2 regions of the Chromobacterium sp. FG89 genome follow, and region 2 is predicted to be linked to the other one. Evidence: predicted binding sites of a transcription regulator. Region 2 holds the regulator's gene; the other holds the start of a gene.
The links. Region 2 encodes FNR, which switches genes on or off when oxygen is low (the NO sensors DNR and NnrR bind a similar motif). Its sites were predicted from a motif close to TTGATNNNNATCAA; they were not measured.
Positions count from the first base shown of each region.

Region 1 (4,411 bases), on a different contig from region 2:
AGCCTGCTCGTCTGCGTTCAGGCGCGGGAGGAAACCCACGATGTCAAAACCTTCGTGTTCCGCGCCGAGCCGCCGCGCCGCTTCCCTTATCTGCCCGGCCAGTTCATCACGCTGGAACTGGACATCGACGGCGCCGCGGTCAACCGCTGCTACACGCTGTCGTCCACGCCCACCCGGCCGGACCGGGTGTCCATCACCGTCAAGCGCATTCCCGGCGGCGTCGTTTCCTCTTGGCTGCACGAGCATCTGCGCCCGGAAATGGCGCTGCGGGTCTTGGGGCCGGCCGGCGAGTTCAGCTATGCGCGCCACGCTGCTTCGCCCTATCTCTTTCTGTCCGCCGGCAGCGGCATCACCCCGCTGATGTCGATGACCCGGGCGCTGACCGATCTGGCCTCCGGCGCCGACATCCTGTTCGTGCACAGCGCGCGCTCGCCGCGCGACATCGTGTTTCGCAAGGAATTGAGCCTGCTGGCCAGCATCCACCCCACTTTCAGCCAGGCGGTGATTTGCGAAAACCGGGCGGGAGAGCCGGATTGGGCCGGCCTGATCGGCCGGCTGGACCGGACGCTGATCGAGCGCATGGCGCCGGATCTGCACGCGCGCCAGGTGTTCTGCTGCGGCCCCGCGCCCTATATGGCCGCAGTGCGCGAGCTGCTGCGCCAGTGCGGTTTCGACATGAGTCGCTATCACGAGGAAAGCTTCAATTTCGCCGAACTCAGCGCGGCGCCGCCGGACGAGGCGGTGCGGACGCCGCAGCCCGGCGTCGAGGGCCGCGGCTTCAATGTGCGCTTCGCCAAAACGGGGGACGATTTGTCGGTGGCGCCGGGGCAGACGGTGCTGGCGGCGGCGCTGGCCAAGGGCATGCGCCTGCCGGCCTCCTGCACCCGCGGCGTGTGCGGCAGTTGCAAGAGCCGTCTGCTGGAAGGCCGGGTGGACATGCGGCACCAGGGCGGCATCCGGCCGCGCGAAGTGGAGCAGGGCTATTTCCTGCCTTGCTGCAGCTTGCCCTTGAGCGATCTGGTGGTGGATCGCTGAGCGCCAGTCCAATCCAAAGTCTCGCGAGCCAGGGCGAAACAAGGCGAAAACGAGCGAAAAAGCGGCATGTACAAGCGGCATTGCGCGTTTTGAGCTTGTACTCACCGTACAACGCTTCACGAAGCGCCGCCGTCTTTGACCGCTTCCGCGCGCGCGTCCGTCGCCTCCCCGTCCTTCACGCCTGCCCGGCCGCGGCCGGCGTTTTTGTTTTTGCCGTCGGCGGCGGATTGCGGTTTTTTTACGACACCGGCCGGCCGGGCCGGAGACGAAAGCCGGCGCTGGATTTGGCGGCCAGGCCTATGCCGGCCGGTTTTGCGCGCGGATGTCGGATTTGGACGGCTTGTTGTCGGAATACCCTTACTTGGCCCAGCCCTTCCTTCCTATCTTGAACCTTGATTTACATTAAACATTCTTCGAATTGTCAGTGGCCGCGCCGAAGGGAGCCGGGATGCAAACGATCAAGGTCGAGGTCAGAAACCTCCACAAGGTGTTCGGCGGCAAGCCGGCGGAAGTGATGTCCTTGCTGCGGGCCGGCGAGAGCAAGGACGAAGTGTTTCGGCGCACCGGGGCGGTGGTGGGCGTCAACGACGTGTCGTTCTCGGTGCGCGCCGGCGAAATCTTCGTGCTGATGGGCCTGTCCGGCTCCGGCAAATCCACGCTGATCCGCCTGATCAACCGCTTGCTGGAGCCCAGCGCCGGCCAGATCCTGCTGGACGGCCAGGACCTGACCCGGCTGTCGCCCAGGCAATTGGTGGCCTTGCGCCGCCGCGACATGAGCATGGTGTTCCAGAGCTTCGCGCTGATGCCGCACCGCACGGTGCTGGACAACGCCGCCTTCGGCCTGGAAGTGGCCGGCCTCGGGCGCAAGGCCCGCGAGGCGCGGGCGCGGGAAGTGCTGGAGCAAGTGGGGCTGGCCGCCTTCGCCGGCAAGTACCCGCATCAGCTCTCCGGCGGCATGCAGCAGCGGGTGGGCCTGGTGCGCGCGCTGGCGGTCAATCCCTCGCTGATGCTGATGGACGAGGCCTTCTCGGCGCTGGACCCGCTCAAGCGCGCCGAGCTGCAGGATTTGCTGCTGCAATTGCAGCGCGAGCAGCGCCGCACCATCGTCTTCGTCTCCCATGATCTGGAAGAGGCGCTGCGCATCGGCAGCCGCATCGCCATCATGGAGGGCGGCCGGCTGGTGCAGGTGGGCAGCCCGCGCGAAATCATCGAATGCCCGGCCGACGACTATGTGCGCAACTTCTTCAAGAGCGTGGACACCTCGCGCTATCTGCAGGCCAAGGATCTGATCGAAGCCGCGCCGCCGCCGCGCGCGACGGCCGCTCCGCACGTGGAGCCGTCCTGTAGCCTGTCCGATGTGCTGTTGCGGCTCCAGGGGCAGGCCGAACCGCTGCAGGTGCGCGACGACGACGGCCGCTGCCTGGGCGTGATCACCCCCAGCAGCGTGCTCAACAAGCTGTCCCAGCACCGCCCTAGCGCGGCCGCCCACCACTGAACCCCAACGGGCGTCGCCGGCGCGGGGGCGTGTGGCTCTCGCCGCCCTGAGCGCGTCCGGCGAGACGAGGAGCACGCCGCATGGCCGACACCAGTCCCCAATCCCCGCTGCCGATAGGCAGCTGGGTTAACCAGATCATCCATTTTCTGCTGGAAAACAACGCCGGGGCCTTCGACGCCGTCGGCGGCGGCATCGACTGGTTCGCCACCCAGGTGGAGGCCTTGTTGCAGGGCGTGCCGCCATGGGCGCTGGCCGGCGTGTTCGCCGGCGTCGGCCTGTGGCGGCTGGGCTGGAAGTTCGCCGTCTTCGTCTGCGCGGCGCTGGGCCTGATCTGGGCCACCGGCTTCTGGAGCCAGACCGTCGCCACGCTGGCGCTGACCCTGTCCGCCACCTGCGTCAGTCTGATGCTGGGCGTGCCGCTGGGCATCTGCTGCGCGCGCTGGCGCTGGGTCAACGCCCTGGTCCGGCCGGCGCTGGACTTCATGCAGACCATGCCGGCTTTCGTTTATCTGATTCCCGCGGCAATGTTCTTCGGACTGGGGCGGGTGCCGGGCATCCTGGCCACGGTGGTGTTCGCGGTGCCGCCGGCGGTGCGCTTGACCAATCTGGGCATCCGCCAGGTGAACCGGGAGCAGGTGGAGGCGGGCAACGCCTTCGGCTGCACCTCTTGGCAATTGCTGTTCAAGGTGCAGCTGCCCATCGCGCTGCCGTCCATCATGGCCGGGGTCAATCAGACCATCATGATGGCGCTGTCCATGGTGATCATCGCCTCCATGGTGGGGGCCGGCGGCCTGGGCAACGATGTCCTGGCCAGCATACAGCGGCTGGACGTCGGCCTCGGTTTCGAGAGCGGGCTGGCGGTGGTGCTGCTGGCCATCATCCTGGACCGGATCACCGAAAGCTTCGGACGCGCGCCGGAAGCGGGCGCCGCGGCCGACGGCTGAGGGTGAAACAGGAGGAAACCAGGGACGAAACAATACCTGCGCAACGGTTTTCAAGGCCGGCTGCGAACCGCTTCGGAGCAGAACAACAATTCTTGCAACGCACACATTGGAGGTCGTGATGGGACCGCAACAGATCGCCTCGTTGTCGCATATCGCCTTTTTGCTGCTGGACCGGTTTTCAATGATCGCGTTCTCCAACGCGGTGGAGCCGTTGCGCATGGCCAACTACCTGTCGCGCAAGAAGCTGTACCGCTGGAGTCTGCTGTCGGCGGATGGCGAGCCGGTCAGCGCCAGCAACGGCCTGAGCTTGTCGCCGATCTCCGCGCCGGGCCCTCCGCAACAGTACGACATGCTCATCGTCTGCGGCGGCTGCCAGGTGCGCGAGGCGGCCACCGACAAGGTGCAGGCGCTGATCCGCCGCTTCGCCGCCCAGGGCGTGCCGCTGGGATCGATCTGCACCGGCACCTTCGCGCTGGCCCGGGCCGGGGTGCTGAACGGCTACCGCTGCGCCATCCATTGGGAAAACCTGCTGTCCATCAGCGAGGAATTCCCCCGCACCCGCTTCACCTCGGACCTGTTTGTGCTGGACCGGGACCGCTTCACCTGTAGCGGCGGCACCGCGCCGCTGGATTTCATGTGCCATCTGATCCGCCACAAGGGCGGCAAGAGCCTGGCGGCCGACGTCTCGGTGCAATTCATCGTGGACCGGCTGCGCGACGACGGCGACCGCCAGCACATCCCGCTGCTGGCGCGCATCGGCACCGGGCACGAGGCCTTGCTGGACGCCGCCTTGTCGATGGAGAGCAATATCGAGAACCCGCGCTCGCTGGAGCATCTGGCGGCGGAGCTGGGCGTGTCGCTGCGCCATCTGGAGCGCTTGTTCAAGCGTTATCTGAGCACCACGCCGGCGCAATACTATCTGGACCTCCGCCTGCGC
Region 1 covers NZ_JBMDIQ010000020.1:49,680-54,090, forward strand. The annotation lists gene ACODRW_RS18370 (FAD-binding oxidoreductase) at 1-1,035, shown strand, start outside; gene ACODRW_RS18375 (quaternary amine ABC transporter ATP-binding protein) at 1,484-2,530, shown strand; gene ACODRW_RS18380 (ABC transporter permease) at 2,611-3,474, shown strand; gene ACODRW_RS18385 (GlxA family transcriptional regulator) at 3,593-4,411, shown strand, end outside.
Region 1: a site for FNR is predicted at 1,428-1,441, ahead of ACODRW_RS18375 (quaternary amine ABC transporter ATP-binding protein). Genes of this name have one in related genera too.

Region 2 (4,411 bases):
CCATGGGCCTGAGCCGGCTGTATCTGGTTGAACCCAAAGTGTTTCCCAGCGACGAGGCCAATACGCTGGCCTCCGGCGCGGTGGATCTTCTGGAGCAGGCCACCGTGGTGTCCAGCCTGGCCGAGGCCTTGCAAGACGTCACCATCGCCTGCGCGCTGACCAGCCGCCGTCGCGAGCTGACCACCCCGCTGTCCACCCCGCGCCAGACCACGCCGGAACTGGTGGCGCGCGCCCGCGCCGGCGAACAAGTGGCCCTGGTGTTCGGCAACGAGACCTTCGGCCTGTCCATTGAAGAAGTCGAACAATGCAACCGCCTGGTCACCATCCCCGGCAACCCGGACTACTTCTCGCTGAATCTGGCGATGGCGGTGCAGGTGATGACTTACGAACTGTTCAGCCACACCGGCGTGGACGTCGACTATCTGCGCGCCGACAGCGACGCGGCGGCGCTGGGCGAGGTGGAGGGCTTCTGCGGCCACCTGGAACAGACCATGGACAAGATAGGCTATTTCCGCCGCCGCAACAGCGAACGGATGATGCGCCGGATGCGCACCCTGTTCAACCGCGCCGGCCTGCTGCGCGAGGAAATCGACATCCTGCGCGGCTTCCTCAAACAGGTGCAGCGCGCCGCCGACGGCGAAGTCCGCCGCGACGCGCCCGGACAGGATGGCGAATAAGCCGCCGTTCACCCTGCCCTACGCGCACCCGGCGGTGCGCGATCTGGCTTTTCTGCTCTCCGCGCCCTCTCCCTGGCGCAGCGGCGCGGACATCCCGCCGCAGCGGCTGCTGGGGGCCGACGGCCCGGCCTTGCTGCAAACGCTGGACGCCGATCCTGCCGAACTTCAGCACTGGCTGGCGCGCCAGCCCACCCGCCGTCTGGGCCATTACGCGGAACGGCTGCTGTCCTTCTGGTTCCGGCTGGCGCCGCACATCGAACTGGTGGCCAGCAATCTGCCGGTGCGCGCGCCGGACGGCCGCACCGTCGGCGAGTTCGACTTCCTGCTGCGCCTAGACGGCCAACCGCTGCATCTGGAAGCCGCCAGCAAGTTCTATCTGCAACTGGGCCGCAGCGCGGACACCTTGACCGGCCCCAGCCTGCGCGACGCCTGGGCGCTGAAAGCCCATAAACTGCAAACCCAGCTGCGCCTGTCCCGCCACCCGGCGGCGCAAGCGACGCTGCCGGCGGGCTTTGAGGGCTGCGCGGTCGGCGCCCGGCTCAGCGGCTGGCTGTTCCACGCCCGCGACACCGCGCCGGAAGCGCCGCCCGGCGCCCAGCCGCTGTACGGGCAATACTGGCCGCTGCGCGGCGACTGGCCGGCGTTGAATGCGGATTCGCGCTGGGCCTGGCTGCCCAGGCTCAGTTGGCTGGCGCCGGCGCGCCGCTCGCCGGAACACACCGCCGACGCGGCGGAACTGCGCGCGCGCCTGGAACAGGCCGAGGCGCCGCAGCTGCTGGCCGAACTGCAGCCCGGCCCCGACGGCGACTGGCATGAAGTGGCCCGCGGCTTCGCCGTGCCGCCGGGCTGGCCTCAGGAGGCGCCGCTGTCGCGGCTGCTGCTGCAAATCGCGGACTGCGCGCCGGCCCCATGAAAAAAGGCAAGCCCGAGGGCTTGCCTTGCGTTTTCCATCTGCCCGCCCGCGCGGCGGAATCAATGTCCGTTGGCGTGAGCGCAGCCGGAAATCAGCGCCTTCAATTCGTCCACCATCACCAGTTGGATGTGCTTATGATCGACGGTGATCCAGCCTTGCTGCTGGAACTTGGACAGCGTGCGGCTGACGGTTTCCAGCTTCAGGCCGAGGAAGCTGCCGATTTCCTCGCGGCTCATGCGCAGGATGAAGTCGTTGGCGGCGAAGCCGCGGGTGGACAGACGCTGCGACAGATTGAGCAGGAAGGCGGCCAAGCGCTCTTCCGCCTTCATGTTGCCCAATAACAACATTACATTCTGATCGCGAACGATCTCGCGGCTCATCAGACGGTAGAAATGGTGCTGCAGGGTGGGAATTTCGCGGCCCAGGCTCTCCATGCGGCTGAACGGCAGCTCGCACACCTCGCTGTCCTCCAGCGCGATGGCGTCGCAGCCGTGCACATTGGCGGAAATGCCGTCCAGGCCCATCAGTTCGCCGGACATATGGAAGCCGGTGACCTGCTCGCGGCCGTCCTGACTGGCGACGCTGGTCTTGAAGAAGCCGGTGCGCACCGCGAACAGCGAACGGAAGCCCTCGCCGCTGCGGAACAAGTACTCGCCGCGCTTCAAACGGCGGCTTTGGCGGATCACCGCGTCGAGCTGGGTCAGCTCCTCGCGGTTAAGCCCCACAGGTAGACAAAGTTCCTTCAGGCTGCAGTTGGAGCAGGAGACCTTCAGGTTATGCAAAGAGATATGGTTCTGATCGGACATGGCATGTTTAGTACAAGCTTGCGATGAAGCTTGACCCTTATCAAAGCGAAATTCGCAGGATTTCCGCAAATTTACCAGTCCACCAGAGGTTTTGCCATCCAAATACGACATGAAGACCACCCACCCATTTTCTCCTGCCCATTTTGAATTCGACCGCGCGCTGATTGAGCGCCTCGACGGGACAGGTCCTAGATATACGTCATACCCGACAGCGGATCGCTTTACGCCGGGTTTTGCCGAAAGAGACTACATCCACTGGCTACGGCAGCGCAGCATCGGCGCCAACCGGAAACCTTTATCATTGTACGCTCATATACCTTTTTGCAACACTATCTGCTACTACTGCGGTTGCAACAAGATCATCACCAAGGACAGCGGCAAAGCGGACTTGTACCTGGACTACCTGGAGAAGGAGGTCCGCATGATCGCCTCCTGTCTGGGCCGCCGCGAGCAAGTGATACAGCTGCATTTCGGCGGCGGCACCCCCACTTTCTTGTCCGACGCGCAACTGGAACGATTGATGACCTTGCTCAAGACTCATTTCGAGTTCTTGAAGGAGGGGGAGTATTCCATAGAAATAGACCCGCGCAAAGTCAGCGCGGCGACAATCTTCAAACTGGCCGAACTCGGATTCAACCGCATCAGCGTCGGGATTCAGGACTTTGAACCGGCGGTGCAGCAGGCGGTGAACCGGGTGCAGTCCGAAGAGGAAACACTGGAGGTGATCCAGGCCGCGCGCGACGCCGGCTTCAAGTCCGTCAGCGTCGATCTGATCTACGGCCTGCCGCTGCAGACTCGGGAATCGGTGCGCCGCACGCTGGACAAGGTGATCGCCATCGGGCCGGACCGGCTGGCGCTGTACAACTACGCCCACCTGCCCACCGTGTTCATGCCGCAGCGGCGCATCAACGAGGCCGATCTGCCCTCGCCGGAAACCAAGCTGGACATCCTGCAGGACTCGGTGCAGCGCCTGGCCGACGCCGGCTATGTCTTCATCGGCATGGATCACTTCGCCAAGCCGGACGACGAACTGGCCTCCGCCCTGCGCCAGGGCCGGCTGCAACGCAATTTCCAGGGCTACTCCACCCATGCGGACTGCGACATGATCGGTCTTGGCGTGTCCTCCATCGGCAAGGTCGGCCCCTGTTACAGCCAGAACGCCAAGGACCTGGACAGTTATTACGCGGCGCTGGACAGCGGCCATCTGCCGGTGTTGCGCGGGCTGACGCTGGACAATGACGACATCCTGCGCCGCAGCATCATCCAAGGCCTGATGTGTCGCTTCTCGCTGTCGGTGGAAGCGCTGGAAGAGATCCACGGCATCAACTTCGCCGAGTACTTCGCCGAAGAACTGCCGCAGATCCGCGAATACCAGCAACTGGGCCTGCTGTCCTTCGACGGCGACTTCATCATGGTGGAGCCCAAGGGCCGCTTCCTGATCCGCAATATCGCGATGATCTTCGACCGCCATCTGCGGGAGCGCCGCACCCAGGCGCGCTACTCCAAGACCATTTGAACGGGGCTAGCAACAAAACAGCCCGCGTCAGGACGCGGGCTGTTTATCGTTGGAGCCGGACGCAGGCTTACCAGATGTCTTTTTCCACCTTGGCGGCCAGTTCCGGGTAATCCGCCACCTTGAACACCGGGGTGGACTCGCCCCGCTTCAGCTGACGCTCGTAATCCTTCAGCACAATGAAGAAATAACGCGACAGCAGCACGATGGCCACCAGATTGATCAGCGCCATCAGGCCCATGGCGAAGTCGGCCATATCCCACACCAGCGGCAGGCTGGCCACCGCGCCGAACATCACCATCGCCAGCACGATCAGACGGAAGGCCAGCAAGATCCCCTTATTGCTGCGGATGAATTCGACATTGCCCTCGGCGTAAGCGTAATTGCCGATGATGGTGGAAAAGGCGAACAGGAACATCGCCACCGCCAGGAAGGACGCGCCTATCGGGCCGAACTGCGATTCGATCGCCTTCTGCGTCAGCGCCACGCCGCTCAAACCCTG
Region 2 covers NZ_JBMDIQ010000029.1:38,053-42,463, reverse strand. The annotation lists gene ACODRW_RS21480 (RNA methyltransferase) at 1-677, shown strand, start outside; gene ACODRW_RS21475 (DUF1853 family protein) at 667-1,590, shown strand; gene fnr (fumarate/nitrate reduction transcriptional regulator Fnr) at 1,650-2,396, opposite strand; gene hemN (oxygen-independent coproporphyrinogen III oxidase) at 2,506-3,912, shown strand; gene ACODRW_RS21460 (alanine/glycine:cation symporter family protein) at 3,980-4,411, opposite strand, start outside.